Regions from separate parts of the Staphylococcus sp. 510 genome, predicted to be linked through region 2. Evidence: riboswitches for the same ligand, from Rfam matches in the RefSeq annotation. Region 2 holds a riboswitch; each other region holds the start of a gene.
What was found. Region 2 has a riboswitch for S-adenosylmethionine ahead of metK (methionine adenosyltransferase). Riboswitches for the same ligand answer to the same signal wherever they lie in the genome.
Positions count from the first base shown of each region.

Region 1: it holds a riboswitch for S-adenosylmethionine, as region 2 does, so the genes downstream of both, AC2D8K_RS03045 (methionine ABC transporter ATP-binding protein) here and metK (methionine adenosyltransferase) in region 2, are expected to answer to the same signal.
Region 3: it holds a riboswitch for S-adenosylmethionine, as region 2 does, so the genes downstream of both, AC2D8K_RS06610 (Na+/H+ antiporter NhaC family protein) here and metK (methionine adenosyltransferase) in region 2, are expected to answer to the same signal.
Region 4: it holds a riboswitch for S-adenosylmethionine, as region 2 does, so the genes downstream of both, metX (homoserine O-acetyltransferase MetX) here and metK (methionine adenosyltransferase) in region 2, are expected to answer to the same signal.

Region 1 is NZ_JBXVVK010000003.1:8,964-17,016, forward strand. It holds gene AC2D8K_RS03020 (thioredoxin family protein) at 1-208, opposite strand, end outside; gene AC2D8K_RS03025 (arsenate reductase family protein) at 349-702, shown strand; gene gcvH (glycine cleavage system protein GcvH) at 879-1,259, shown strand; gene AC2D8K_RS03035 (toprim domain-containing protein) at 1,566-1,952, shown strand; gene AC2D8K_RS03040 (thioredoxin family protein) at 1,945-2,241, shown strand; SAM riboswitch class I at 2,299-2,401, shown strand; gene AC2D8K_RS03045 (methionine ABC transporter ATP-binding protein) at 2,492-3,517, shown strand; gene AC2D8K_RS03050 (methionine ABC transporter permease) at 3,510-4,205, shown strand; gene AC2D8K_RS03055 (MetQ/NlpA family ABC transporter substrate-binding protein) at 4,224-5,033, shown strand; gene AC2D8K_RS03060 (hypothetical protein) at 5,122-5,286, opposite strand; gene AC2D8K_RS03065 (CsbD family protein) at 5,448-5,618, shown strand; gene popT (polyprenyl-phosphate transporter PopT) at 5,673-6,533, opposite strand; gene sufC (Fe-S cluster assembly ATPase SufC) at 6,855-7,616, shown strand; gene sufD (Fe-S cluster assembly protein SufD) at 7,722-8,053, shown strand, end outside.
Region 2 is NZ_JBXVVK010000009.1:116,495-124,547, reverse strand. It holds gene AC2D8K_RS08610 (epsilon family phenol-soluble modulin) at 299-367, opposite strand; gene menE (o-succinylbenzoate--CoA ligase) at 608-2,020, shown strand; gene menC (o-succinylbenzoate synthase) at 2,007-3,020, shown strand; gene yidD (membrane protein insertion efficiency factor YidD) at 3,004-3,243, opposite strand; gene ytkD (RNA deprotection pyrophosphohydrolase) at 3,304-3,777, shown strand; gene AC2D8K_RS08585 (alpha/beta hydrolase family protein) at 3,788-4,537, shown strand; gene pckA (phosphoenolpyruvate carboxykinase (ATP)) at 4,571-6,163, opposite strand; SAM riboswitch class I at 6,317-6,432, shown strand; gene metK (methionine adenosyltransferase) at 6,541-7,740, shown strand; gene AC2D8K_RS08570 (NERD domain-containing protein) at 7,860-8,053, shown strand, end outside.
Region 3 is NZ_JBXVVK010000007.1:17,921-25,973, forward strand. It holds gene hutU (urocanate hydratase) at 1-269, shown strand, start outside; gene hutI (imidazolonepropionase) at 269-1,504, shown strand; gene AC2D8K_RS06595 (amidohydrolase) at 1,655-2,776, shown strand; gene AC2D8K_RS06600 (SDR family oxidoreductase) at 2,867-3,748, shown strand; gene AC2D8K_RS06605 (hypothetical protein) at 3,996-4,568, shown strand; SAM riboswitch class I at 4,622-4,719, shown strand; gene AC2D8K_RS06610 (Na+/H+ antiporter NhaC family protein) at 4,796-6,091, shown strand; gene AC2D8K_RS06615 (SRPBCC family protein) at 6,291-6,803, shown strand; gene AC2D8K_RS06620 (MurR/RpiR family transcriptional regulator) at 6,891-7,652, opposite strand; gene AC2D8K_RS06625 (alpha-glucoside-specific PTS transporter subunit IIBC) at 7,861-8,053, shown strand, end outside.
Region 4 is NZ_JBXVVK010000014.1:14,874-22,926, reverse strand. It holds gene serS (serine--tRNA ligase) at 1-887, shown strand, start outside; gene AC2D8K_RS10665 (AzlC family ABC transporter permease) at 1,215-1,907, shown strand; gene AC2D8K_RS10660 (AzlD domain-containing protein) at 1,904-2,233, shown strand; SAM riboswitch class I at 2,336-2,441, shown strand; gene metX (homoserine O-acetyltransferase MetX) at 2,508-3,473, shown strand; gene AC2D8K_RS10650 (YybS family protein) at 4,019-4,957, shown strand; gene AC2D8K_RS10645 (DHH family phosphoesterase) at 4,972-6,939, shown strand; gene rplI (50S ribosomal protein L9) at 6,936-7,382, shown strand; gene dnaB (replicative DNA helicase) at 7,414-8,053, shown strand, end outside.

The sequences.
Region 1 (8,053 bases), on a different contig from region 2:
CCATAACATCATTTTCAGCAGTTACATCTTCTAATTCATCACGATTAACAGTATACCATTCATAATCTTTATATTTTTCAACGATAGGGTCTATCCACATATCCATTGCTTTACAATCAGGGCACCAGCCTGCTTCGAATTTGACGATGACAGGTTGATCGTTTTGGACAGTGTTGTTAAATTGTTCAGTTGTTTTAATACTTTCCATTTATAAAAGCTCCTTTGAAAAAGTTTAGTAAATTTATTATAACGGATGGAAATACTTAAATAAAAAAATAAGCTTAAAAAGTAGAGCGTTTTCTAAAATAACATGATATATTGGATTTAAGAGATAAAGGAGGCAAATCGATGATTAAATTTTACCAATATGCTAATTGTACAACTTGCAAAAAAGCAGCTAAATTTTTAGATGAATACGGTGTAAGTTATGAACCTATTGATATCGTTCAACATACACCTACGAAAAATGAATTTAAAGAAATAGTAGATAAAACTGGTGTAGATACTAAAAAATTATTTAATACGCACGGTGCTAAATATCGTGAATTAGATTTAAAAAATAAATTAAATGACTTATCAGACGAAGAACGTTTTGAATTACTTGCTTCAGATGGCATGTTAGTGAAACGTCCGTTAGCTATATTAGGTGATAAGATTACATTAGGCTTTAAAGAAGAAGAATATAAAAATACTTGGTTATAAAAGTAGATTGTTTCAAATTATAAAAAGTGAACTTTCATTTTAATAAAGTTATAAAAATAGCAATTTACATTTTTAAACCCGAATATTTTAAGGTTTAAAATTTTTAGATAATAGTTGATTGATAATTGCGGGTATGGCATCATTAAAATGTACTTAAAATTAGGAGGGGATTTATCGTGGCAGTACCAAACGAATTTAAATACTCTAAAGAACACGAATGGGTTAAAGTTGAAGGAAATGTAGCGACAATTGGTATTACTGAATATGCTCAAAATGAGTTAGGTGATATCGTATTCGTTGAATTACCTGAAACTGATGATGAATTAAACGAAGGCGACACTTTCGGTAGTGTTGAATCTGTAAAAACTGTATCTGAATTATATGCACCAATTACTGGTAAAGTAGTTGAAGTTAATGAAGAATTAGAAGATAGTCCTGAATTTGTAAACGAATCACCATATGAAAAAGCATGGATGGTTAAAGTAGAAATTAGCGACGAAAGCCAAATTGACGAATTATTATCAGCAGATCAATATTCAGAAATGATTGGCGAATAATATTAGTAAACTCCTCGATCTCGTATCAAGGAGTTTTTTTAGTGTTTTTTAAATCTTTAGATTTTGGAAACACTTATGCCATTGCGAAAGCAAAGGCGACCCGAATGCAAGGAATATATAAGCAAGAGTACATACAATTTGATGAACTTAGATTAAAAAACATTTATGACATTTGTAAAAATGATATTAACAGTGTAATAAAATGGTTAATTCATTTTAAGTTTTTGCAGTATATGTTTTATAAGCAGAATCCTCGTGGAAATGAATAGTGATAGTTAATTTTCGATTTTTAAAGGGTGAATACTTATGACTATTGTGAACAAAGTAATCATTGTTGAAGGTAAATCTGATAAAAAACGAGTGCAGCAAGTCATCGCAGAACCGGTAAGTATTATCTGTACGCATGGTACTATGAGTATAGATAAGATCGATGATATGATAGAATCACTTTATGGTAAACAAGTTTTCGTCTTAGCTGATTCAGATGACGAAGGGGATCGAATTAGAAAATGGTTCAAACGATATTTAAGTGAGTCTGAACATATTTTTGTAGATAAAACATTTTGCGAAGTGGCAAACTGTCCTAAAAATTATTTAGCACATGTACTTACCAAACATGGATTTAATTGCAAGAAAGAGAAATCCCTTATACCTAATTTAAAAACTGAAAGGTTAGTTTTAGTGAATGAGTAAATCTATAGAAATAGACGATGTGACAGAAAATTTTGGAGAAGAAAAACATCTTATTTTCGGGTATACGCCAACATGTGGGACGTGTAAAGTGTCTGAAAGAATGTTGGATATAGCAAATGAAATCTTGAAACTCCCCGTTAAGAAAATCGATATGAACTTTCATCCGAAATTTAGTGAAACACATCAAATTATGTCAGTACCAGTATTAATGTTAATGAATAAGGATAAAGAAGTGAAAAGGTTGTATGCATTTAGGTCTGTTCCTTATTTGTTAGAAAATTTAAAATAATTATTGACGAATCTCTACCGTGATGGTAGGATTAAATAAAATTAAATCATGCAAACACTCTTATCGAGAGAGGTGGAGGGATGTGCCCTACGAAGCCCGGCAACCGTCTTATATAGAAATGGTGCCAATTCACATAAAGGTAAACTTTAGAAGATGAGAGAAAGATATTTTAAAATGCTTTCTCAAACAGTCTAAAGTTTTGAGGAAGCATTTTTTAATTTGTATTAGTTATAAACAAGGAGGCATTAACGTGATTGAGTTAAAACAAATCGTGAAACGATATCATACGAAAAATAAAGACGTACTCGCTGTAGATCACGTTGATTTAAACATTCAATCCGGTTCCATTTTTGGGGTGATTGGTTTTTCTGGAGCAGGTAAGAGTACTTTAATTAGAATGTTTAATAATTTAGAAGCACCCACTTCTGGAGAAGTTATTATTGATGGAGATAATATAAGTCAATTATCGAAGTCAGATTTACGTAAGAAACGCCAAAAAGTAAGTATGATTTTCCAACATTTTAATTTACTATGGTCGAGAACAGTTCTTAAAAATATTACATTCCCACTAGAAATTGCAGGCTTATCTAGAGGAGAAGCTAAACGTAAGGCCAATGAATTAATAGAACTTGTAGGGTTGAAAGGTCGAGAAAATGCATATCCATCTGAGTTGTCTGGTGGACAAAAACAAAGAGTGGGTATTGCTAGAGCATTAGCCAATGATCCGACAGTATTGCTTTGTGATGAAGCAACGAGTGCACTTGATCCTCAAACTACAGATGAAATTTTAGACTTATTATTAAAAATACGTGAGCAACAAAATTTAACAATCGTGTTAATCACGCATGAAATGCAAGTCATTCGCCGAATATGTGATGAAGTTGCAGTTATGGAAAACGGACGAGTGATAGAACAAGGTCAAATAAGCCAGGTATTTGAAAATCCACAACACGAAGTAACACGACGATTTGTAAAAGATGATTTAAATGAGGATTTTGAAGAATCATTAGATGCATTAGAACCATTAGATAACAATGCATACATAGTTCGATTAAACTTTAACGGTGAAAATACAACTCAACCGATTATATCGTACATTACGAAAACACATCAGATTGAAGTCAACATTTTGGAAGCTGACATTAAGAATACAAGAAATGGTACGTTAGGATTTTTAGTCGTCCATATACCTTTTATAAGTTCTGAAAATTTTGAAGTTTTCAAAAATAATCTTCATGAGAAACATGTGAATGTGGAGGTGTTAAGACATGGGTAAGTCAGTTGGAGAAATACTCCAAGAAATGATTACAATGCCAAACGTCCAATGGCCAGAAGTTTGGCAAGCCATTGTTGAAACACTTTATATGACTGTTGTATCAACAATATTTGCTTTTATATTTGGATTGATTTTAGGTGTTTTATTATTTTTATCAGCTAAGAGTCATTCGAAAGTTGCAAGAATTTTTTATTCAATTGTTTCATTTATAGTGAACTTATTTAGAGCGATACCGTTCATCATTTTAATTCTTTTATTAATACCATTTACAAGTGTTGTATTAGGTACAATAAGTGGTCCAACAGGTGCATTGCCTGCCTTAATCATAGGTGCAGCGCCATTCTATGCTAGATTAGTAGAAATTGCTTTCAAAGAAATAGATAAAGGGGTAATTGAAGCAGCATGGTCTATGGGTGCTAATACTTGGACTGTAGTAAGAAAAGTATTACTACCTGAAGCAATGCCGGCGTTAGTATCAGGCTTGACAGTAACAGCAATTGCATTAGTAGGATCTACAGCAATTGCCGGCGTTATTGGTGCGGGTGGTTTAGGTAACTTAGCATACTTAACTGGTTTCACTCGAAATCAAAATGACGTTATTTTAGTTTCAACAGTTTTCATCTTAATTATTGTATTCATCATCCAATTTATTGGTGATTGGGTTACAAATAAAATTGATAAACGCTAAAGAAAAGGGGATAAATCAATGAAGAAAATTTTAGGTATTTTATTATTACTATCTTTAACCGTAGCATTAGCAGCATGTGGAGGTAAGGATGATGACAAGACGATTAAAGTCGGAGCTTCACCTGCACCACACGCAGAAATTCTAGAAAAAGCCAAACCATTATTAGAGAAAAAAGGTTATAAATTAGATATTCAAACAATCAATGACTATACAACGCCTAACAAATTATTAGATAAAGGTGAATTAGATGCCAACTTCTTCCAACACACACCTTACTTAAAAACTGAAAGTAAAGAAAAAGGATACAAAATTGAGTCAGCTGGTGACGTAGAATTAGAACCAATGGCAGTTTACTCTAAAAAATATAAAAGTTTAAAAGATTTACCTAAAGGCGCAACAGTATACGTATCTAACAACCCTGCAGAACAAGGTCGTTTCCTTAAATTCTTCGTGGATGAAGGATTAATTAAAATTAAAAAAGGTGTTAAAATTGAAGATGCAAAATTCAGTGACATCACTGAAAATAAAAAAGATATCAAATTTAATAACAAACAATCAGCAGAATTCTTGCCTAAAATCTATCAAAAACAAGATGCAGATGCAGTGATTATTAACTCAAACTATGCTATTGATCAAAAATTAAATCCTAAAAAAGATTCAATCGCATATGAAAAAGCTAAAGATAATCCATATGCTAACTTAATCGCAGTTAAAGATGGACATAAAGATGATAAGAAAATTAAAGAATTAATGAAAGTTTTACGTTCAAAAGAAATTAAAGACTACATTAATAAAAAATATGATGGTGCCGTTGTGCCTGCAGAATAATGATTGAAACAGTAAAATCCTCAAGACGAAAATGCTTGAGGATTTTTGTATATTTAAATGTTGATTCAATCCATAGTTATCCAATAGCTCATTTTAATATGTTATAAAATAACAATATTAATGAAGCAATGAGTAGAAGTACAGAAGGTAACATGGCATTATGATTAGGCTTAGTGAATTGATTTTTAATAATTAAAATTAAAGATATTAATATTAATAAAGTTGCTAATAAATGAATGATCAATACTAACATTAAACCACTCCTTTCTTGCAAGCATAACATAATGAAAAAGGCATTATTTTCATAATAAACACTCAATTAATATAAATTTTTTGATAATAAATGTTTATATAGTACGAATAGTGGTATAAATTAATCATAATAACTTACAAAATAAATTCTAGGAGGAATTCATCATGGCTGAAGATAAATTCGAACAAGCAAAAGGTAATGTAAAAGAAACTGTAGGTAACGTAACTGATAATGAAAACCTTGAAAAAGAAGGTAAAGAAGATAAAGCTTCTGGTAAAGTTAAAGAAGCAGTAAATAACGTTATCGACAAAGTAAAAGGTAACAAAGAATAATTAATAAATAATCAAAAGGCTCTCATACACCAAAGTGTTTGAGAGCCTTTCTTTTTATATTTGTTCTTCATTTTTAGCAGTTATTTGTCCTAAGACATAGCTAACGATAAAGCCAATAATTAAAGTGACAATTGAAATGATCCATGTCAAAGCGGAATGAGGTAAACCTGGATAAACGGCAAATATAGATCCAATAACGAAGCCTATAATTAATGCAAATGTCATGGTTGTATGATGATGTAACAAGTATTGGATTAATTTACTTGAAACTAAGAATCCAGTTAGGATACCTAAACCTACAATTAAAAGTATGGGTAAAGCGTTGAAATTAAATTTAACTAATTCAGATATAGCAAACATTACAGTACCATAAGCACCAAATATAAGTAACATAAATGAACCAGAGATTCCTGGTAAGAGCATTGCACTAGAAGCGCATATACCTGCAATATAATATTTAATAATAAGACTAGTAGATAAAGATAATGTTTCTCCTGTGTGCTTGTCTCCACCATTAAGTAAAGTCATAATCACTAATATTGCGATGCCAACCAAAACTACAATGTAATGCTTTGCTTTGAAAGTAGATTTAAAACGTGACACTTTAAGAAGGTAAGGAATGATACCGATGATTAAACCAGTAAAAAAGAACATCGTTGGAATTTCATGTGTACTAAGTAAATAGTTAAATAGATTACTTAATATACCGATTGCTAAAAGCATTCCTATTATAATAGGTAATAAAAATTTCAAACTAGGCCAAAATCTTCTAGAAAATAAGCCGCTGATGGAACTAATAAAACCATCATAAATGCCAAGTAAAAGTGCTATAGTACCACCACTAACACCAGGTACTAAATCACTCGTACCCATACCAAAACCTTTTAATACATTAATCCATTTAAAGTTTTTCATTAATGTCTCCTTTCTTAACCCTAAAAGGTTAAAGTGTATAATAACATAATTCATTGGTTTGGGTTAAATAAAACAACTATTTGTCTAAAAAGTGTCTATTGAGAAAGATGCATATTTCGTTATCATTTGAAATAACTAAAAACAATAGATGAAAATCGTTTTTTGAAAAGAATAACTCTAATTTACGGTTTTAAAAAGTTTATATTCTCCTGTAAGTACGTTATAATGAACAGGATTGAAAATTCCAAAGGCTTTTTGACTACAGATTAAAATTATTATAAACTAGTTAAGAAAACTTTATATTTTATGGAGGGAATATAAATGTCATCAACATTAGAAATTAAAGACCTACACGTGTCTATTGACGATAAAGAAATTTTAAAAGGTGTTAATTTAACAATTAATACTGGGGAAATTCATGCCATTATGGGACCAAATGGTACTGGTAAATCAACGTTATCATCTGCAATTATGGGTCATCCAAGCTATGAGGTAACACAAGGTGAAGTGTTACTTGATGGTGTTAACATTTTAGAATTAGAAGTTGATGAAAGAGCTAAAGCAGGATTATTCTTAGCAATGCAATATCCTTCTGAAATTACAGGTGTTACTAACGCTGATTTCATGCGTTCAGCAATCAATGCTAAACGTGAAGAAGGACAAGAAATCAACTTAATGCAATTTATTAAAAAATTGGATAAAGAAATGGATTTCTTAGATATTGACCAAGATATGGCACAACGTTATCTAAATGAAGGTTTCTCAGGCGGAGAGAAAAAACGTAATGAAATCCTACAATTGATGATGTTAGAACCTAAATTTGCAATTTTAGATGAAATTGACTCAGGTTTAGATATCGATGCGTTAAAAGTAGTATCTAAAGGTATTAATCAAATGCGTGGAGAAGATTTCGGTGCATTAATGATTACTCACTATCAACGTTTATTAAATTATATTACACCAGACAAAGTACATGTTATGTATGGAGGTAAAGTAGTTAAATCTGGTGGACCAGAGTTAGCGAAACGCCTTGAAGAAGAAGGTTACGAATGGGTTAAAGAAGAATTTGGTGCAGCTGAATAATCGATATTGATACATCGATTGTAAGCTCGTTGAGATGTTCGTATAAATGATGAAACTGAACATTGACTTATTAATACTATTTCATCAAGTGGGAGGATAAGAGTTATGACAACTGAAACTTTGAACATTTCTGAAGAACAACTTGTTGATTATTCAAAAGCGCACAATGAACCTTCTTGGATGACAGAATTACGTAAAAAAGCGTTGAAATTAACAGAAACTTTAGAAATGCCAAAACCTGATAAAACAAAATTAAGAAAATGGGACTTTGATAGTTTTAAACAACATCACACTGAAGGTAGTGTATATCAAAGTTTAGAAGAATTACCTGAATCAGTTAAGAAGATTATCGATGTTGAAAATACTGAAAACTTAGTTATTCAACATAATAATGATTTAGCGTATACACAAGTTTCTGAACAAGCTAAAAATGATGG
Region 2 (8,053 bases):
TTATCAGATATTTCACGATTGATTTTGAAAATTGCAATTGATTTTGAAAACATTGCAATTATTTTATGGCTATTAATAATTCCAAACGTTTTAGATGAAAGCATATCTAAGTATCTTAAAAACGATAATATTTATAATATATAATTTTCTTCATTCAAACTTTGTCTATCAATTAAATAAAACTATATCCACATATAGCATATCAAACATATAAGAAAAACCCTAAAGCGATACGATAAGGTATGCTTTAGGGCCATAGGATTATGGAACTTGAGTTCCAGGATGATCATGATGCAGATTATTTGTTACCAAATAAACCTTTGAAGAAATCTACTGCTTTTTTGATAAGATCTGTGATAAATTGCATTGTGATTCACCTCCTATAATTTGTATCTTTAATATAAATCTTTTTTGGTGTTTTTTTCTTATTTTATATACGTTTTTCCCAAGATGTAGTTTTTATCCTTTAAAAGGACATTCTTGAATGCGAAGGTGTAGATATACATTTGTTTCTACATACTTTATTAGAAATTTAAGATTTGAACACTGATAGATGCTATTAAAATCGTTATAATTAAATATGTAATCATAAATGGAGGAATGACTCGTGGACTTTTGGTTAAAGGAACAATCTATCAAGAATAAAAACAAAATAGCTGTGACTGATGGACAACGCTCGCTTACATTCAAAGCTTTATATGATGAAGCGCATGTACTTTCACAACATTTAATACAATTAGCTCAGTCAAGAATTGGTTTACATATTAACAATCGAATTGAATCATTGATATTAATACATGCATGTTGGCTTGCTAATATTGAAATTGCGATGATTAATACTCGCTTAACGACTAATGAAATGATTGCTCAAATGAATTCAATCGATGTTAATACAATTATCACAACGACATCTTTAGAATTAGAAGGTTTTAATATATACAATATTGAGGAAATTCAGCTTTTAAATCAAATAGAAGATCAAATGAATATTTTTAAATTAGAAAATATCGCATCAATCATGTTTACGTCGGGTACGACAGGTCCACAAAAGGCTGTGCCTCAAACATTTAAGAATCATCTAGCAAGTGCAGAAGGATGTAAAAGGAGCTTAGGTTATAGTCTACAATCTAAATGGTTATCTGTACTCCCGATTTATCATATATCAGGTTTGAGTGTGATATTACGTAGTGTGATGGAAGGATTTACTGTCAGACTATTAGAGAAATATAATACAGAAGATATGCTTGATATAATTAAAAATGAAGATATTACTCATGTGTCTCTTGTACCACAAACATTAAAATGGTTAATGGATGCCGGTTTAGAAAAGCCTTATCAATTAGAAAAGATACTGTTAGGTGGCGCAAAGCTTTCTTCTAATTTAATTCAACAAGCTTTAGAGTATCGCTTGCCTATTTATAATTCGTTTGGAATGACTGAAACATGTTCACAATTTTTAACTGCGACACCAGATATGTTGGCTCAACGATATGATACAGTTGGAAAACCGAGTGATAATGTCAAAGTTAAAATTAAAGATGCTGATCAAAATGGTCACGGTGAATTACTTATAAAAGGGGAAAATGTAATGAATGGTTATTTATATCCTTCTAATTTAACAGATACCTTTGAAGATGGCTTTTTTAAAACAGGTGATATTGCTGAAATTGACGATGATGGCTTCGTTATGATTTATGATCGTCGTAAAGACTTAATCATTAGTGGTGGAGAAAATATCTATCCATATCAAATTGAATCTGTAGCTAAATATTTTCCTGAAATTGAAGACGCCGTATGTATCGGTCAAAATGACGACACATGGGGTCAAGTACCGGTACTATATTATATCGCCCAAGACTATGTTGATAAAAATGATTTACAGCAACATTTCTCCACACATTTAGCTAAATATAAAATACCTAAAGCCTTTTATGAAGTAAATGAATTACCATATACATCAACAGGTAAACTACAAAGAAATAAAGTGATGTCTAAGGAATCAAAAAATGAAGATAAATGAGTTGAAGTTTTATTTATATAGTCAGGCATTTAAATCACCTATTGTGACACCTAAAGTGTCGTTAGACAAAAGAGAATGTTTAGTTATCGAACTGATTACTGATACAGGTGATACGTATTTTGGTGAGTGCAATGCCTTTAAAACACCATGGTATGATAAGGAAACCATATCATCGGTTAAACAACAGATTGAACAGTGGTTTGTATCAATAAAAAATAAAGATGTACATTCGTTTGAAGAATGGCAGGCATTATTGAATACATTAAATCATTGTCCGGCAGCCCGCAGTACAGTTGTCATGGCGTTATATCAAATGTATTATAAACTTAAAGCATTTAAGGTTGAATATGGTGCTACCGTCAGTGGATGGAGCGATGCCCAATTTGCGACGTTAAAGCAAACGCAACCTAAACGTATAAAATTGAAATATTCAAATCAATTAATTTCTGATATTAATAAATTAAAGTCATTAGAATTTCCATTTGATATTGTCATCGATGCAAATGAGTCACTCGATATCAATCAATACCAAGAAATAAATAAAAATACTAAGCAGAACATATTATATATAGAAGAACCATTTGCTAATATTAATACCTTAAAACAGTTTGATGATGAACCTCAATTACCTATTGCTATTGATGAAAAAGCTACATCAATTGATGATATTCAGTATATTGTTTCGCATTATCCAATTGATACGGTCGTACTCAAGCCGTTTAGATTAGGTGGCATTGACCGTGTTATCGAAACCATTGATTATCTAAAAAATAGGGGTATTAATATTGTTGTAGGTGGTATGTACGAATATGGATTGAGTCGATATTTTACTGCGATGTTATCTCAATATGGTGATTATCCTGGAGATGTGACGCCAGCAGGCTATTATTTTGAAAATGATTTTGTGGAAAATGAAGGTATTTTAAAAGAGGGAATGATTGCATTCATCCCCCCAGTAGTTGATAGAAGTAAATTAGAATGTATTAATGGTGATGTTTAGACTTATTTTTAGCAAGCGGTACTGGGTCATAGCCACCTTTATGTAGTGGATGGCATTTGAGTATGCGTCGAATACCTAAATATAATCCTTTGAAAGCACCATGATATTGAATGGCTTCACGCGTATATTCTGAACATGTAGGATAAAAGCGACAAGTAGGTGGTGTTAATGGAGATATATAGCGTTGATAAAAATGTATCAAGGCTAGAAATATTTTTTTCATAAAAAAGCCTCCAACCAGAATTTTGAATACAGTTATTTTAACATATTATAAAGGAATGTGATGTACTTGAAGTTTTTAGATAAAGACCAAAGAGAAGTGCAGTTAACATATAAAGCGAATACAGATAATCCAACAGGTAATCACGTTCTTGCAATACCAGTATACCAAGGGAAGTTATTATTTACTAGACATAAAAATAGAGGTATTGAATTTCCTGGCGGCAAAAGAGAACATGGAGAATCAAGTATTGATGCTATCCAACGAGAATTATATGAAGAAACCGGCGCATATGTAGAAGAAATGCAGTATATTGCTCAATATACTGTGAAAACTAACGATGCCACTAGGTTCGTCAAAGATGTTTATTTTATTCAAGTTTCATCTTTAGCCAATCGAACTGACTATTTAGAAACAGATGGCCCTTGTCTTTTTACTTCTATTAAAGACATACCATATAGTGAACGTAGTTTTTTGCTACAAGATGACGCCATTTTACACTGTTTTGAAAGGGTGACTTCACTTGGACTTTATTAAAATGAAAAGAATGCCGATTGAAATAGCTACGCACCAGTTTGATGAAATCACTTATGATGTTGATCATCTAAAAGTGAAAGCACTAGTGATGACACCATATAGTAAAGTTAATCGAATCGTGGTTTATTTAAGAGGCGGAAAAGGACAAGTTGGTCGGGTACGAGCAGCTCGTTTAATGCAATTTGCCAATGAGCACACACTTGTTGTAGGTCCTTATTATAGAGGTAATAATGGTAGTGAAGGTAAAGATGAGTTTTATCGAGGAGATTTAAATGATGTCACTGAACTTATACGCATATTACATTCAAAATATCCCTACACGTTTATACATATGATTGGATTTTCTCGTGGTGGGTTGCAAGGCTTGCTAACATTTCAAGATTTACCAGTTGATAGTTATATCATTTGGGGTGGTGTTTCTGATATACATTTAATGTATGAAGAGCGTGTGGATTTAAGAGGGATGTTGAGAAGAATGGTAGGACATCCTAAAAAAGATCATGAAGCATATGAAGTTAGAGAAGCGATACAATATATTACACCGCAAAGTCCACCGATTTTAATTGTACATGGTGGTAAAGATAAACAGGTAGGTATTCATCAAGCTTATTATCTAGAACGACAATTGAAAGATATTGGTGCACCTTATGATACATGTTATCAAATGGAAGAAGGACATGTACCTCGACCATTTGCTTTGCAAGAAACTTTAACGTATATACATAAATGGATGACTCAAATAGAAACAAACAAAAAATAGCGCAGCAGATTTAAATCTGCCGCGCTTTTACTTTTATTTATTGAAAGCACCTTTGTCAGAAATATGTTCCACTTCAGGGCCGAATTTTTTGAAGTTATCTTCAAATCGTTGGATAAGATCATTTGCTTGTGCTTTATATTTTTCAGCGTCGCTCCAAGCATTAATAGGATTTAAAATAGTTTTTGGTACATCTTCGATTTCAACTGGAATATTTAAACCAAATGTTGAGTCTTTTGTAAACTCTGCATCTTTTAATTTACCTGAGATAGCTTGGTTAACCATTTGACGTGTATAGTGTAAACTAATTCTTCTACCAACACCATATTTTCCGCCAGTCCATCCAGTGTTAACTAAATACACATCAACATCATGTTTATCAATTAATTCACCTAATAGGTCTGCATAAACAGTTGGATGAAGTGGTAAGAATGGTGCGCCGAAACAAGTAGAGAATGATGGTTCTGGTTCAGTTACACCACGTTCAGTACCTGCTAATTTAGACGTGAATCCACTTAAGAAATGATACATTGCTTGATCTTTAGTTAATTTTGAAATTGGAGGAATCACACCAAATGCATCTGCAGTTAAAAAGATAATCGTATTAGGATGTGCTGCTTTTGAAGGTAATACAATATTATCAATATGATGAATAGGGTATGCCGCTCTTGTATTTTCAGTGAATTTATTATCATCGAAATCAACAGTACCATCTTCTTTAACGACTGTGTTTTCTAGGATAGTGCCGTATTCAATAGCATCATAAATTTGTGGTTCTTTTTCTTTTGAAAGATTGATCGCTTTTGCGTAGCAACCACCTTCAATGTTGAACACACCATTTTTATTCCAACCATGTTCATCGTCACCGATTAATTTTCTTTCAGGATCAGCTGATAACGTTGTTTTACCTGTACCTGATAACCCAAAGAATAATGCGACATCGCCTTTTTCTCCTACGTTAGCAGAGCAATGCATACTCATAATATCTTGCATAGGTAATAAGTAGTTCATTACTGAGAAGATACCTTTTTTCATTTCACCAGCGTATTCTGTGCCACCGATTAAAATAACCTTATGCTTAAATGATACAATGACAAACGTTTCAGTTTTCGTACCATCAACTTCAGGATCAGCTTTAAAATGTGGTGCTGATACAATTGTAAAGTTAGGTTTGATTGATTTTGCTTCTTCTTTAGATTCAGGACGAATGAACATATTATGTGCAAATAAATTATGCCATGCTAATTCGTTAATGACAGTTAATTTTAAACGTGAATCTTTATCACTACCTGCGTAGCCGTTAAACACATATAGTTCATCTTTTTTACCTAAGTAATCTAATACTTTATTATAAAGTTTTAAGAATGTTTCTTCATCGATAGGTTGATTGACGTCTCCCCAATCTACATTATCTCTATATGAAGGTTCAGTAACGATAAACTTATCTTTTGGTGAGCGACCAGTATATTTACCAGTGCTTGCGTTAATAGCGCCTAATTCAGTAAGTTCACCTTCATTATTATCTAAGATCTTATTGTAAAGTTGAGTTGTTGATAGTTGAAACTTCGTTGATGGTTTTTCTAATAATTGTTTAATTTTTGTCGTTTCAGAGTATGTATCAATCGACATACTTAATCCCTCCAGATAGTTATAATGTAAGCCTTTACATTTCAATAGTATAACATATCAATTTAATTAATCCACCGTAAATTATTACTAAAATAACTTAAATCATAAATTGACATTAATTCTCTTATTAGGTAGTATTAATTTTAACGGATTCTCTTATCCTGAGTGGTGGAGGGACATGGACCCAATGAAACCCAGCAACCTCTTTTTACATATAAAAAGAAAGGTGCCAAACCGTTTGCAGACACATAATGTCTGAACGATAAGAGCGAATGGACGTATAAGAGCCTTCACTCTATCTAGGTAGTAGTAGAAGGCTCTTTTATTTAGCTCATATAAAAGAGAATTATCGTAATATATTTTAAAAGGAGCAAAACATGACTAACAATAAACGATTATTTACTTCAGAATCAGTAACTGAAGGACATCCAGATAAAATTGCTGATCAGGTATCTGATGCAATCTTAGACGAAATTCTTAAAGACGACCCTAATGCACGTGTCGCTTGTGAGACAACAGTGACAACCGGAATGGCATTAATTTCAGGTGAAATTTCAACAACGACATATGTTGACATTCCAAAAGTAGTAAGAGAGACAATTAAAGATATTGGTTATACACGTGCCAAATATGGTTATGATTCACAAACAATGGCGGTTTTAACTGCAATTGATGAACAATCACCAGATATCGCTCAAGGTGTTGATACAGCATTAGAATACCGTGATGATATTTCTGAAGAAGAAATTGAAGCAACTGGTGCAGGTGACCAAGGATTAATGTTTGGTTATGCTACAAACGAAACAGATACTTATATGCCGTTACCTATTTTCTTATCTCATCAATTAGCGAAACGTCTATCAGATGTACGTAAAGATGACATTATAGATTATTTACGTCCAGATGGTAAGGTTCAAGTCACTGTAGAATATGATGAAAATGATAAACCTAAACACATTGATACTATTGTTGTATCAACACAACACGCTGAAGATAAATCGTTAGAAGAAATTCAAAACGATATTAAAAAACATGTCATTTATCCAACTGTTCCAGAATCATTAATGGATGATAAGACGAAATTCTATATTAATCCTACAGGACGTTTTGTAATCGGTGGACCACAAGGGGATGCTGGATTAACAGGACGTAAGATTATTGTAGATACGTACGGAGGTTATGCACGCCATGGTGGTGGTTGCTTCAGTGGTAAGGATCCAACTAAAGTAGACCGTTCTGCTGCTTATGCTGCAAGATATGTAGCGAAGAATATTGTTGCTGCAGAATTAGCTGAACAATGTGAAGTACAACTTGCTTATGCTATTGGTGTAGCTGAACCAGTATCTATAGCTATTGATACGTTCGGGACAGGTAAAGTGTCTGAGTCTGAATTAGTAGAAGCAGTTAGAGCAAACTTTGATTTAAGACCAGCTGGTATCATTAAAATGTTAGATTTAAAACAACCTATTTATAAACAAACTGCTGCATACGGTCATTTTGGACGTACTGACATATTATTACCATGGGAAAAATTGGATAAAGTCAACGTTTTAAAAGATACGATTAACAAGGCTTAAACAAAATAGCATGTGAGATGTTTGAAATATAATAAGATAAATTGCGACAAGATGTCGAAAATGTCTTGATTATGTTTTATAATTAATTGTATTGATCATATAAAAGGAGCGTTGATGTGATGAGTTTATCTTCACCTATTGGTATAGGGTTAATTGTTGCAGTAGTTATTGCAATTATCTTTTTTGTACTATTTTTAATTGCATTAAATAGTAAGAAAAAGATTAAGCAACAAACAGAAGAAGAATACCAACAAAAAGAACAAAGTATAAAGGCATCTCATGAAGAAGCTTTGGAAAAAGAACGTATTGAGAA
Region 3 (8,053 bases), on a different contig from region 2:
TTAATGCATTAATTAATACAGCAGCAGGTGGCTCTTGGATTTCATTCCACCATGGCGGTGGCGTAGGTATGGGTTATTCATTACATGCTGGTATGGTTGTTGTTGCAGATGGTTCAGAACGTGCAGATCGTCGATTAGGACGTGTATTAACTACAGATCCGGGTATGGGAGTAGTAAGACACGTTGATGCTGGTTATGACATCGCCATTCAAACGGCAAAAGATAAAGGCATCAAAATTCCAATGATTGATGAAGCAGGTGATAAATAATGAACGATTTAATTATTCAAAACATTAAAGAGCTTATTTTACCAAAATCAACTGATCGTCCTTTAAAAGGTGCAGAACTTGATCAACTAGATGTGATTGAAAATGGTACGGTCGTTGTGAACGATGGCAAAATTGTATATTCAGGACCACATACTGATAAATATGATGCTGAACAAGTGATTGATGCAACAGGTAAAGTTGTGTCACCATCATTGATTGATGCACACACGCACTTAGTTTTCGGTGGCTCAAGAGAACATGAAATGTCATTGAAACGTCAAGGTAAATCTTATTTAGAAATATTAGAGTCAGGTGGCGGTATTTTATCAACAGTTAAAGCCACACGTGACATAAGTGAAGAAGATTTATTCAAAAAAGCTGAACACGATTTACTAACAATGATTCAACATGGTGTTTTAGGTGTTGAAAGTAAAAGTGGTTATGGTCTAGATAAAGAAAATGAATTGAAACAATTAAGAGTATCTAATCGTTTAGCAGAGAAATACGGTTTAGATATGAGACACACCTTCCTAGGACCACATGCGGTTCCAGAAGAAGCAGAGTCTAATGAGGCGTTCTTAAATGAGATGATTGAACTTTTACCAGAAGTTAAAGAATATGCAGACTTTGCAGATATCTTCTGTGAAACAGGTGTATTCTCAGTTGAAGAATCTAGACATTATATGCAAAAAGCGAAAGAGGCAGGATTTAAAGTTAAAATTCATGCAGATGAAATTGATCCACTTGGTGGTCTAGAGTTAGCTATTGATGAAAATGCAATTTCTGCTGATCATCTTGTTGCTTCAAGTGCAGAAGGTAAAGCTAAATTAAAAAATAGTGACACAGTAGCCGTATTATTACCAGCTACGACATTCTATTTAGATAAAAACGATTATGCAGATGCAAGAGGCATGTTAGATAATGATGGGGCTATCGCTATTGCAACTGACTACAATCCTGGTAGTAGCGTAACTAATAACTTACAATTGGCAATGGCAATAGCCGCATTAAAATTAAAACTTTCACCAAATGAAGTTTGGAATGCTGTAACAGTTAATGCAGCAAAAGCAATTGATTTAGACGCAGGTACAATCAATGAAGGTGACAAAGCTAACATTGTTATTTGGAATGCGCCGAACCATGAATATATTCCTTATCACTTTGGTATTAACCATGCTCAAAAAGTGATTAAAGATGGTAGAGTCATTGTGGATAATGAATTTTCATTAGACTAGGACAAAGTGTTCATTGATATGACCGTGCCGACGTTGTCGGTACGGTTTTTTGTTTATAATAAAAGGAAAAAATATATTTTTAGAAAAGTTTGACAATTATGTTAGTATATATAGAAAAATAGTTTTAGGTTGAAAGGGATGGAGATATCAATGACTGGTTATACAGATTACGTGAATTGGCGACGTACATTTCACCAATTCCCTGAAATATCAGAGAAAGAATATGAAACTACGCAACGACTTAAACGTATATTAGAAGCACATGATATAAAAATTTTAGATTTACCGTTAGATACAGGATTAGTTGCAGAAATTGGACAAGGGGACCAAATGATTGCGATTAGAACTGATATAGACGCACTACCTATCAATGAGCAAGTTGAACATGAATTTACATCAACCAATCAAGGTGTCATGCATGCATGTGGTCATGATATTCATATGGCAAGTATATTAGGGGTTGCAACACAATTGAAAGCCCAAGAGAGTGAATTAAATGGTCGAGTGAGAATCATATTCCAAGCGGCTGAAGAGCTAGGTCATGGAGCTAAAAAGGTAGTAGATACAGGGGCATTAGATGGTGTGAAAGCAGTATTAGGATTCCATAATTATCCAACGATGGACATTGGTGACTTTGCTATAAAGAAAGGGCCTATTACGTCTGCTGTAGATCGCTTCGAATTTGAGATTAAAGGAAAAGGGGCACATGCTGCTAAACCAGAACAGGGTAATGACCCAACCGTTGCTTTAGGTCAACTGATTAATAGTTTACAAACGATTGTAAGTAGAAATTTATCTGCTTTTGATAATGCAGTTGTTACTATTGGTGAAATTTCATGTGGAAATACATGGAATGTCATTGCCGATCAAGCCTATGTACAAGGGACTGTCCGTTCATTTAAACCAGAACATAGAGCATATATCAAACAACGAATGAATGATATTGCTGATGGTTTAGCACGAACATTTAATATACAGGTAGATTGCCGATATACACGACTTCCTGGAACAGTAATTAATGATGATGAATTAACTGATATGGCGATAGAAGTAGCAAAAGATATCGGTTATCATGTCTCAATGATGGATTTACCATTAACGATTGGTGAAGACTTTTCAGGTTATACAGAAACGTATCCTGGTGTATTTGCATTCATAGGATCTAATAGTGAGTATGACTTACATCATCCTTTATATGATCCAGATGAGCGTATTTTAGAAAAAGTGCCAACTTATTTTGTGACACTGGCGAAACGTCTTCTGAATCAATAGTCACTATACATTGTATAAAGATAATATGATTAACATCTGGATAACCTTGGGTATATGACAACATATACAAATTGAGGAGATGAATTTAAAATGTCAGCACAAGATCCTAGAAATAAATTCAAATCAACAGACTATGAAAAACAAGAGCAGCCACTTCCAGGCTTGCAAAGTCAATTAACGCCTGAACCAGATTGCGGTGAGACATCATACGTCGGACACGGGCGATTAAAAGGATATAAAATGTTAGTCACAGGTGGCGATTCTGCCATTGGACGCGCAGCAGCTATTGCTTATGCTAAAGAAGGCGCAGATGTTGCGATTAATTATCTTCCAAGTGAAGACAAAGACGCACAAGACGTTAAACAAGTGATTGAAGAAGCGGGACAAAAAGCAGTGCTAATACCTGGTGATATACGTGATGAACAATTTAACTATGACATGGTCGAAGAAGCACATCAACAGCTTGGTGGACTTGATAATGTAACATTAGTCGCTGGACATCAACAATACCATGATGATATTCGAGGATTTGATACTCAATCATTTAAAGAGACATTTGAAACCAATGTATATCCAATATTTTGGACAGTACAAAAAGCATTAGAGTATTTACAACCTGGGGCATCAATTACTACAACGTCATCTGTTCAAGGATATAATCCAAGCCCTATCTTACACGACTATGCCGCCTCAAAAGCTGCCATTATCTCATTGACGAAAAGTTTATCAGAAGAGCTTGGCGCAAAAGGTATTCGTGTCAATTGTGTGGCACCAGGACCATTTTGGTCACCTTTACAAATTACTGGTGGACAACCACAACGTAATATTCCGAAATTCGGTAAAAATACACCACTTGGCCGTGCAGGTCAACCTGTTGAACTATCAGGAACATATGTACTTTTAGCATCTGAAGAATCAAGTTATACAACCGGACAAGTCTTCGGTGTGACAGGCGGCATTCAAATTAACTAATGAATAGCAGTTGGTCGATAAAGTGTTAATACTTTATCGACCATTTTTTTGTGACAAATTATATGATAACTATATCCAATTTTATTATGAATTTGGAATAAAAATATGTTTAATGTAAAATAAAAATATAAAATTATTAACCTTTTTAATGAATGGAATTTAATTAAAGAATACAGATATATCTAAGGGATAGGTAATTTATACGACAAATTGCAATAGAAATCTTATATCTAAAGGAGGTAATAACATGGTGAAAGATACGTTTATAAGGATTGCTCCGTTCATAATAGGTATAATCGCTATAGTTGTATTTTCGTTATTTACTACGAATCAATGGTTTTTAATCATTTTAATACTTTTATTTGCGCTTACCAATGCATTAAAAAATCTGTATTTTGTTAATAAAAATATTAAAAATCATATCATATGGATTAATAAAACAATCGACCGGTTATTAGGTATTATTATCGGTTGTTTATGGATTGTATTTTTTATGATGATATTATTTCAACAAAATTATACATGGATTACTTTCTTAATTGTATTGGTAACTATGACGTTTGTTTTTTATATAGAAACTAAATTACAAATTGATGATGATACGCAAAGGAAAAACCATCGAGATTATAAAGTGATCTCTCAACAACGTGAACGACAATTTAAAATACTGATGATTAGTATGACAACCATTTCTATTATTTTAATGATGGTATCACTTTATTTAAAATGGTGGGTCGCCTTTGGTATAGCTATTGCAATGTTATTCGTAGTTGCTGTTGCATTAATTATTTATGAAAAATATTTTACGACGAAGTTTTAATTTATGATTGACGTCATAGGAATTATCTTGTAACGTAAACGTTAAATATGAATCACTTATCAAGAGAAGTGGAGGGACTGGCCCTATGAAGCTTCGGCAACATTGAATCATGTGCCAATTCCAGTAACCTATCTAGGTTTGAAGATAAGGGGATAATCGTTGTAGATGGACCTCTTTTCTTTATCATAAAGAAGAGAGGTATTTTTTGTAAGGAAGTAGGTCTAATGATGAAAGAAACTAAAAAGGGTAATGCTTGGGCGTTATTTCCGTTATTATTATTTATGTTGTTATTTTTAGGTGTAGGTATCATCTCGGGTGATTTCACGACGATGCCGTTAAATGTTGCGATAACGATTACAGTAATCGTTGCTTTGTTGATGAATCGCAAAGAAAAATTTGCCACTAAAGTTGAAGTGTTTACTAAAGGTGCAGGTCATTCAAATATTATTTTAATGATGCTTATCTTTATTTTAGCAGGCGCATTTTCTACGACTACAGAGAAAATGGGTGGTGTGACTTCTACTGTAAATTTGGGATTGTCTCTCATCCCTGAAAATTTAATTATAGTAGGTTTATTTATCATTTGTATGTTTGTTTCTATTTCAATGGGAACATCAGTAGGCACAGTAGCAGCTATTGCACCAGTAGGATTTGGATTTGCACAAGCTACAGATGTATCTGCAGCTTTAGCTATGGCTACAGTTGTTGGTGGCGCTATGTTTGGAGATAATCTTTCTATGATTTCTGATACTACGATAGCGGCTGTACGTACACAACATACGAAGATGAAAGATAAATTTAAAGTAAACTTTAGAATTGTTTTGCCAGGTGCGATATTAACCATAGTTGTACTATTTTTCCTAACAAATGGAATTTCCATGGATCATTCTAAAAGTTATGATTTCCAATTAGTTAAAGTCATTCCGTATTTATTGGTGTTGATACTAGCGCTAGTTGGTGTCAATGTGATTATCGTCCTTATTGGTGGGACAGTTTTATCTGGAGTCATTGGCCTTATTGATGGCTCATTTGGTTGGAAAGGATTACTAAGTGCTGTATCTAAAGGAATTATAGGTATGGAAGATATTGCTATGATTGCCTTATTAATTGGTGGTTTAGTAGGACTTATTCAACATAATGGCGGTATAGATTGGTTGTTAAATGTAGTCAGAGGTCGCGTGAAATCTAAACGAGGAGCTGAAATAGGCATTGCCAGTTTAGTAAGTGTGGCAGATATTGCAACAGCTAATAATACTATTTCAATCATTATGTCAGGACCATTAGCTAAAAATATTGCAGATGAATATGATGTTGATCCACGTAAATCAGCTAGTATTTTAGATATATTTGGTGGGTGTTTCCAAGGCTTATTACCATATAGTCCTCAAGTGATTTCAGCTGCAGGAGTAGCGGGCATCTCACCATTCTTACTCGTTCCTTATAGTATTTATCCTATCATGCTTGGTGTATGCGGATTGATTGCTATTTTAATTGGTTATCCAAAATTAAAAAACAAAGCATAAAACGATTATAAACTGAGACGATTTAGTCTCGGTTTTTTAATTGATAAATAGAACAGTACAGAGAAAATGTTTCAAGTCAGCGTTTTAATGGTAAACTAGACTAAATGTGTAGAAGCGCAATCTTTTTTAATGTATAAATGTTTGGAAGTTTGAACAAATACGTTAAAATAGTATTAAGAGTGAAAGTAGGTGACTGAAAGTGGCAAAGTATAATGTGGAAAATGAATATGTAGAAATTGATATTGAACGTTTATTAAAATATTCACCAGAAACAATTTATGAAGCTTGGACGAAAGAAGATATTCTCAAACAATGGTTTATGACGTCGAAACGTACGAATAAATCATTTGAAGCTGATGTCCAAGAAGGTGGTAAGTATCGTATCGTTGATAGTAGAAATGGTAAACAAAATATTATCGAAGGTACATACGAAGAATTAGTCATGGATGAATTTATTAAAATGACAATAGGTATGCCAGGCTTAAGTAACGAGGAGGATATTATAGAAGTAGAATTCTTCGAACGTGAATCAGGTGGCACCCAAATGTTCTTCTATTATCAATCATATATGGAACGTGAAAGAAGATTAACCAATCTTGAATACAAACAGAAAAAGAAAGAATACCATGATTCAACTGCGCATGGATTTGAACTTATGTTTGACAAAATGAATGCAGTATTAGAAGAAATTGAAGAACAGAAAAATAATTAATTTGAATTAATCAATAGTAATATATAAGCCAGTAAATGAATTTAAGAAAGTTCATTTACTGGCTTTTTATCTTTATAGACAAAATGATTATTTGAGTTCACCTTTTTCTTTCCGTTCATTATATTTTCTGAGTAGTGTTTCAAAGAAAATATGATAACTAATAAAACTTGAATAATCAGTGCCATCATTTAAATAGAATGTATTACTAGATACATACACATTATAATTTGCTTGTTGGGCTAACGTATTATCTTTCATCGTTGTGACTGAGATAAAATATTTTTGTCTCAATTGCAATAGCTGTGTTACTTCTTTTAATTGATAAGTTTCACCAGATAGCGAAATGATAAAGAAAAGGTCTTGCGGTACGGTTTTGTTTAAGACCATTTTTAATTCGTGTTCATCATAAAGAATAATGATGTTTTTATGCATTGTTAATAATATTCTTTGTGCTTCTTCAGCCACATTGATTTGAGCTCTACCCGTTCCATATAAATATATCGTTCCAGCATCATTCATTTTATTAGTTAGTAGCTCATAATCTATACGATCTAAATAATTAAATGTATTTTCAATTTCCTGTCTAAATGATTCGATAGAGTCAGAAGGTAATTGATTTTTCTTTTCACTTTCAAATTTTAAAAATGATTTGAAGTCGCTATAACCATCAAATCCTAATTTTCGTGTAAAGCGATGTATTGTAGCGTTTGAAGCATGTGTATGTTGTGCCAAGTCTTGAATTTTTAAATTTTTACATAAATCAACATGGGTATTAACGAAATTCGCAATTTGTAAATCATTGTCATTAAGTTGATTAAAGTTCGCATTCACACGTTCATCTAGAAACATGACGACACCTCATTTATTAGTGTTGAAAAAATTTTCATCATAAGAAAACATAATCTGATTATACAAAATACTTTCAAAATGCGTCAATGACGTTGTGGTTATGTAAGCGTTTACTATATATTAGAAATAAGATATGACATTGAAAGGAATGATTTAAACTCATTTTCAATGTGGAACAGAAAGAAATTGGGATGTGGAGGTTATTATAATGAATGCAATCAAACGTTTTGGTAGTGCAATGATTGTACCTGTCTTGATGTTTGCTTTCTTTGGGATTGTACTGGGGTTTGCAACATTATTCAAAAATCCAACTATTATGGGTGGTTTAGCAGACCAACATACATTTTGGTTTAAATTTTGGTCAGTGATAGAGTCTGGTGGTTGGGTTATATTTAACCACA
Region 4 (8,053 bases), on a different contig from region 2:
ATTTCGAAGCGAAAGCACACTGGGATATCGTAGAAGATCTTAAAATGGCTGACTTCGATCGTGCCGCTAAAATTTCTGGTGCACGTTTCGTTTATCTAACAAGAGACGGTGCACAATTAGAACGTGCATTAATGAACTACATGATTACGAAACATACAACACAACATGGTTACACTGAAATGATGGTACCTCAATTAGTTAACGCTGATACAATGTATGGTACTGGTCAATTACCTAAATTCGAAGAAGATTTATTTAAAGTAGAAAAAGAAGGACTATATACAATTCCAACTGCTGAAGTACCTTTAACAAACTTCTATCGTGATGAAATCATCCAACCAGGTGTCTTACCTGAAAAATTCACTGGACAATCTGCATGTTTCCGTAGTGAAGCGGGTTCAGCTGGTAGAGATACAAGAGGTTTAATTCGTTTACACCAATTCGACAAAGTTGAAATGGTACGCTTTGAAAAACCTGAAGATTCTTGGGATGCTTTAGAAGAAATGACTACAAACGCTGAAGCAATCTTAGAAGAATTAGGATTACCATATCGTCGTGTTATCTTATGTACTGGAGACATTGGTTTCAGTGCTAGTAAAACATACGACTTAGAAGTATGGTTACCAAGCTATAACGACTACAAAGAAATCAGTTCATGTTCAAACTGTACTGACTTCCAAGCACGACGTGCCAATATCCGTTTCAAACGTGATAATGCAGCTAAACCTGAATTAGCGCATACGTTAAACGGTAGTGGTTTAGCTGTAGGTCGTACATTCGCAGCAATCGTTGAGAACTACCAAAATGAAGATGGTACAGTAACAATCCCTGAAGCCTTAGTACCATTCATGGGTGGTAAAACTCATATTCAAAAGCCAACTAAATAATTTAGATTGTTAGCGAATAAATAGCTATACAATGCGCGGTAATGAAGAGCCATCATTGCCGCGTATTTTTTATGCGAATAATCAAAAGTAAGAGGGTAGGGGAGGGTCATTAAGTAAAATTTAGATGCAAAAATAGAGGGGACGTCTAATTGTTTACGGAAAATTCTGTCATATTATAAACGCTTTAGTTGCGACGTTTTTAAACCGATGGTTGTCTTACGTCACACATACCGACGTCTAAAGTGATTGCCGTTTTCATCATTGTATATTAGACTTGAGTTTATTATTTAAACGTAAATGCATTTGGTACTAGAAAGGGGAGGCAAGATGACCCATCTCACATTTAGACAAGGTGTTAAAGAATGTATTCCAACATTATTAGGATATGCAGGTGTTGGTATTTCATTCGGTATTGTTGCTGCATCTCAAAAGTTTAGTTTATTAGAAATTATATTACTTTGTTTAATTATTTATGCTGGTGCGGCGCAATTTATTATATGTGCGTTAGTCATAGCTGGAACACCGATAACAGCGATAGTGTTGACAACGTTTATTGTTAATTCACGTATGTTTTTATTAAGTATGACGTTAGCACCTAATTTTAAGTCTTATAGTTTATGGAATCGAATTGGACTTGGTTCTTTAGTGACCGATGAAACATTTGGTGTAGCCATCACACCTTATTTAAAAGGTGAGCCAATTAACGATCGTTGGTTGCATGGTTTAAACATTACAGCATATTTGTTTTGGACCTTTTCTTGTGTAGTTGGTGCTATATTCGGCAAATATATTTCGAATCCAGAGATGTTAGGATTAGATTTTGCGATTACGGCTATGTTTGTATTTTTAGGTATTGCTCAATTTGAATCTGTTAAAAAGTCTAAGATCAACATCTATCTTGTGCTTATTCTATGTGTCATTGTGATGATGTTAACGTTAAGCTTTGTTATGCCTTCATATGTAGCGATTATTATATCTGCGGTTGTCGCTTCTACATTAGGGGTGGTGATGGACAGATGATGACAGATCAACATATGTTAATCATTATTATTCTATGTGGTATTGTTACGATTTTAGTTAGAGTGATTCCATTTATGATGATTTCACGAGTGAATTTACCTGACGTTTTGATTCGATGGTTATCCTTTATTCCAATTACACTTTTTACAGCGCTCGTCTTGGACGGTTTGATTCAACAACATGAGGGTAGTGTAGGCTATACACTCAATGTGCCATTCATTATTGCATTAATACCAACTATATTATTAGCCATCTATACGAGAAGTCTAACCTGGACGATTTTAGGTGGTATTGCATTTATCGCTCTGTTGAGATTCTTTCTATAGAAATCAAGGTCTACATATTGAATTTCGTGATGGAGTTAGTTAAAATTCAAGTAGTTAGAAAATTTAGATAATTAATGTATTTATTCAAAACTTAATCATAAAATCTTATTCAGAGAAGTTGAGGGACTTGGCCCATAGACGCTTCAGCAACCGGCTACAAAGAATACGAGTACGGTGCTAAAACCAACGAGCACTCGAATGATAAGTACTGAACCGCTTCTTACTTTTCATAGAGTAAGAAGCTTTTTTTATTTAAAGGAGGATGGATTCATATATGTCGAATTATACAGTTGATACATTAGAATTAGGCCAATTCACGACAGAGTCTGGAGAAACGATACAAAACTTAAAATTAAAATATGAACATGTAGGTTTTCCTGGACAACCATTAGCATTAGTTTGCCATGCACTAACTGGCAATCATCTTACATATGGTACAGATGAACATCCAGGTTGGTGGCGTGAAATTATTGATGGCGGATATATGCCTATTAATGATTATCAATTTTTAACATTCAACGTGATAGGGAGTCCATTTGGTTCAAGTTCAAAGCATAATGATCCACATTTTCCAGATCATTTAACATTAAGAGATATCGTACGTGCACTTGAGAAGGGGATAGAAGCACTAGGATTTAATAAAATAGATATTTTAATCGGTGGTAGTCTAGGAGGTATGCAAGCACTAGAATTACTTTATAACCGACGATTCCAAGTGGATAAAGCGGTCATACTTGCTGCTACAGATAAAACATCATCGTACAGTTGTGCCTTTAATGAGATTGCTAGACAAGCGATTCATATCGGAGGTAAAGAAGGTTTAAGTATTGCCCGACAATTAGGATTTTTAACTTATCGTTCTTCTAAAAGTTATGAGCAACGCTTCACGCCTGAAGAGGTAGTTAGTTATCAACAACATCAAGGTAATAAGTTCAAAGAATCATTTGATTTATCATGTTATTTAACACTGCTGGACGTCTTAGATAGTCATAATATTGATAGAGGTAGAGATGATGTTGATGAGGTATTTAACTCATTAGACACAAAGGTATTAACGATGGGATTCATAGATGATTTGTTGTATCCAGATGATCAAGTATTAGCGACAGGGCAACGTTTTAAATATCATCGACACTTTTTTGTACCAGATAATGTGGGGCACGATGGTTTCTTACTTAATTTTGAAGATTGGGCACCTAATTTATATCACTTTTTAAATGCGAAACATATTCGACGATAATGACTAAAACCATGTTCTAACGTTAATTTTATAAGGTTGAATATCGATTTTAAAAGTATAGTATATAAAGAGAATACAAATCGAGAAATTAAATAGGTGACTATGAGATGAAACAATTGATAATTATATTAAATGCATTGAATTATATAGTTATAGCATCATTAATAATATTCAACTTCAATAATCTATCTGAAAAGGGATTAGATATATGTAGATATTTCCTATTTATTAGTTGTGTTTTACTTATATTTTCATTAATTATGTATTTATTAACTAAGAAAGAATTTGTTTTAAAAAGTAGTTTTATTAATCTAATTAATTTAATTGCCATATTTCCAATTCTACTTTTAATAATGATTTGATTTTCATATTACTATGCTTGCTTTTAAAAGGTTTATCGTAATGAATTTTAATTAAAAATTTGTAAAAACTATAGATTATTTCACTCTAAAGTACTGCTGGAATTGACCGACATAAATATCAGTAGTACTTTATTGTTTATTTTTTTCAAAGAGGTTAAAATGGTAATTATAGTCAAAAAAAGTATGGGAGTGGCGTGTGTGTTTTCAAAAATACAACCTAAAGCAACTATTATAGGTACATTAGCATTAGTGATAGTCGCTTTAGTAACACATGTATTACCTATTCTCGGCTTAATTTTATGTTTATTTGCAACAATCCCAGGTGTCGTATTATGGAACAAATCTATTCAGTCATTTGGAATTAGTGCCTTAGTAACAGTTATAATTACAACATTATTAGGTAATACATTCGTCTTAAGTATAATGGTTTTAGTGATTTTAACGAGTTTAATCATTGGACAATTACTTAAGGAAAGAGCAACAAAAGAAAGAATTTTATATGTAACAACGGTATCTCTAAGTTTAATGACATTGATAGGATTCATGTTATTACAAGTATTTGATAAAATCCCAAGAGCAGCCGCATTAGTTAACCCTGTTAAAGAAACCGTTCATAACATGTTATTAACAAGTGGAGCAGATGCTGATTACAGACAGATGCTTGAAGAAAGTATCCGCCAAATGACGGTCCAACTCCCTAGTTATCTCATTATTATCGTTTTTCTTTTCGTTTTAATTAATCTGATCATAACATTTCCAATCCTTCGCAAATTCAAAGTAGCTACGCCAATATTCAAACCACTATTCGCTTGGCAGATGAATCGTACGCTATTAACAATCTATATTATTGATTTACTTTGTGTAATGTTTGCGACCCAACCAAGTACGTTCCAGAGTATCGTCTTAAACTTTGAAGTTGTGTTATCATTAGTGATGTACATTCAAGGGATGAGCGTGATACATTTCTTCGGAAAAGCGAAGCGACTACCGAATGTAGTAACTATCATATTAATGGTTATAGGGACATTATTAACGCCAATGACTCACATTGTAGGGTTATTAGGTGTCATCGATTTATGTATCAATTTAAAACAACTAATGAACAATAATAATAAAAAGTGATGAGAGGTGGAAGAATGAACCGTCAATCCACTAAAAAAGCTTTGCTCATACCATTTATTATAATGGTACTGACTGCTATAGCATTAGTCATCGTTTGGTTTATATTTAACCAAATCGTGGCAGGCATAGCTGCAGGAATATTACTAGTAATGATTATTGCTAGTGGATTCTTGCTAAGACAAGCTTTTATGAAAATGGACAGTTATGTGGATGGTTTAAGTGGTCATATTACAACAAGTAGTAATAAGGCGATTAAACACTTACCGATCGGGATGATTGTGTTAGATGAGAACGACCATATTGAATGGGTTAACCAATTTATGTCTGAACATTTAACAACTAATGTTATTTCAGAATCGGTAAACGAAATATTTCCTAATATCTTAAAGCAATTGGAGAAAGTTCAAGAAGTAGAAATTGAACATGAAAATTATCATTATAGAGTACGTTATTCAAGCAATGAACATTGCTTATACTTCTTCGATATTACAGATGAAGTACAAACGAACCAACTATATGAAGATTCAAAACCCATTATTGCAACATTATTCTTAGATAACTACGATGAAATTACGCAAAACATGAATGACACACAACGTTCTGAAATTAACTCAATGGTTACACGTGTAATTAGTCGTTGGGCATCAGAATATAATATTTATTTCAAACGTTATAATTCAGACCAATTCGTAGCCTATTTAAATCAAAAGATTTTAGCAGAAATCGAAGACTCAAATTTCAACATTTTAAGTCAATTACGTGAGAAAAGTGTTGGTTACCGAGCACAATTGACATTAAGTATTGGTGTCGGTGAAGGTACTGAAAATCTTATCGACTTAGGTGAATTATCACAATCAGGTCTAGATTTAGCACTAGGTCGTGGTGGTGACCAAGTCGCTATTAAAAACATGAACGGCAACGTACGTTTCTACGGTGGTAAGACTGACCCTATGGAAAAACGTACACGTGTAAGAGCACGTGTTATCTCACACGCATTAAAAGATATCTTAACCGAAGGCGATAAAGTCATCGTAATGGGACATAAACGACCTGACTTAGATGCCATTGGTGCAGCCATCGGTGTGTCTAGATTCGCTTTAATGAATAATCTAGAAGCATATGTTGTGTTGAATGAATCTGATATCGATCCAACATTACGTCGTGTCATGGATGAAATTGATAAGAAACCAGAACTTAAAGAACGATTTATTACATCTGACGATGCATGGGATATGATGACATCTAAAACAACAGTTGTTGTCGTTGATACGCATAAACCAGAAATGGTTCTAGATGAAAATGTCTTAAACAAAGCAAATCGTAAAGTGGTAATTGACCATCATAGACGTGGTGAAAGCTTTATCTCAAATCCACTACTGGTTTATATGGAACCTTATGCAAGTTCAACAGCCGAACTTGTCACAGAGTTGCTAGAATATCAACCAACTGAACAGCGTTTAACACGTCTTGAATCTACTGTTATGTATGCAGGTATTATTGTTGATACAAGAAACTTCACATTACGTACGGGTTCAAGAACGTTCGATGCCGCAAGTTATTTAAGAGCACATGGTGCAGATACCATTCTGACACAACACTTCTTAAAGGATGATGTGGATACGTACATTAACCGTTCTGAATTAATTAGAACAGTCGAAGTACAAGATAACGGTGTTGCCATTGCACATGGCTCAGATGATAAAATTTATCATCCTGTTACAGTTGCACAAGCAGCCGATGAGTTGTTAAGTTTAGAAGGTATAGAAGCTTCATATGTCGTTGCCAAACGTGAAGATAACCTAGTCGGTATCTCAGCCCGTTCATTAGGGTCAGTTAATGTTCAATTAACAATGGAAGCCCTTGGTGGCGGGGGTCACTTGACGAATGCAGCGACACAATTAAAAGGTGTCTCAGTCGAAGATGCCATTGTACAATTACAACAAGCAATAACAGAACAAATGAGTAGGAGTGAAGACGCATGAAAGTAATTTTCACACAAGATGTTAAAGGTAAAGGTAAAAAAGGCGAAGTTAAAGATGTACCAGTAGGTTATGCAAATAACTTCTTATTAAAAAATAATTACGCCGTTGAAGCTACACCTGGTAACTTAAAACAATTAGAACAACAAAATAAACGTGCTGAAGCAGACAGACAACAAGAAATTGATGATGCTAAAGCATTAAAAGAAAAATTAGCTAACATCGAAGTTGAAGTATCTGCTAAAACAGGTGAAAGCGGTAAATTATTTGGTTCAGTAAGTACGAAACAAATTGCCCAAGCCCTTAAAGATCAACATGACATTAAATTAGATAAACGTAAAATGGATTTACCACAAGGTATCCACACATTAGGTTATACAAACGTACCTGTTAAATTAGATAAAGAAGTTGAAGGTACTATTCGTGTGCATACAGTAGAACAATAAAGATGGATTGAAAATAGAGGTGTAATCAATAATGGATAGTATGTACGAGCAAAATCAAATGCCACATAGCAATGAAGCCGAACAATCTGTCTTAGGTGCCATTATTATTGATCCGGAATTAATTAATACAACTCAGGAAGTGTTACTTCCTGAGTCATTTTATAGAGGCGCCCATCAACATATTTTCCGTGCGATGATGCACTTAAATGAAGATAATAAAGAAATTGATGTAGTGACGTTAATGGATCAATTAACGACTGAAGGAAGTTTGAGTGAAGCGGGTGGCCCGCAATACCTTGCAGAATTATCTACTAATGTTCCTACAACAAGAAATGTTCAATATTATACTGATATCGTATTTAAACATGCACTTAAACGTAAGTTAATACAGACTGCAGATAGTATCGCCAATGACGGATACAATGATGAGTTAGAATTAGATACGATTTTGAGCGATGCAGAGCGACGTATTTTAGAACTATCATCTACACGTGAGAGTGATGGTTTTAAAGATATTCGAGATGTGTTAGGACAAGTGTATGAAACTGCAGAGGAACTCGATCAAAACAGTGGTCAAACACCAGGTATTCCAACAGGTTACAGAGATTTAGACCAAATGACAGCAGGTTTTAACCGAAACGACTTAATCATTTTAGCTGCACGACCATCTG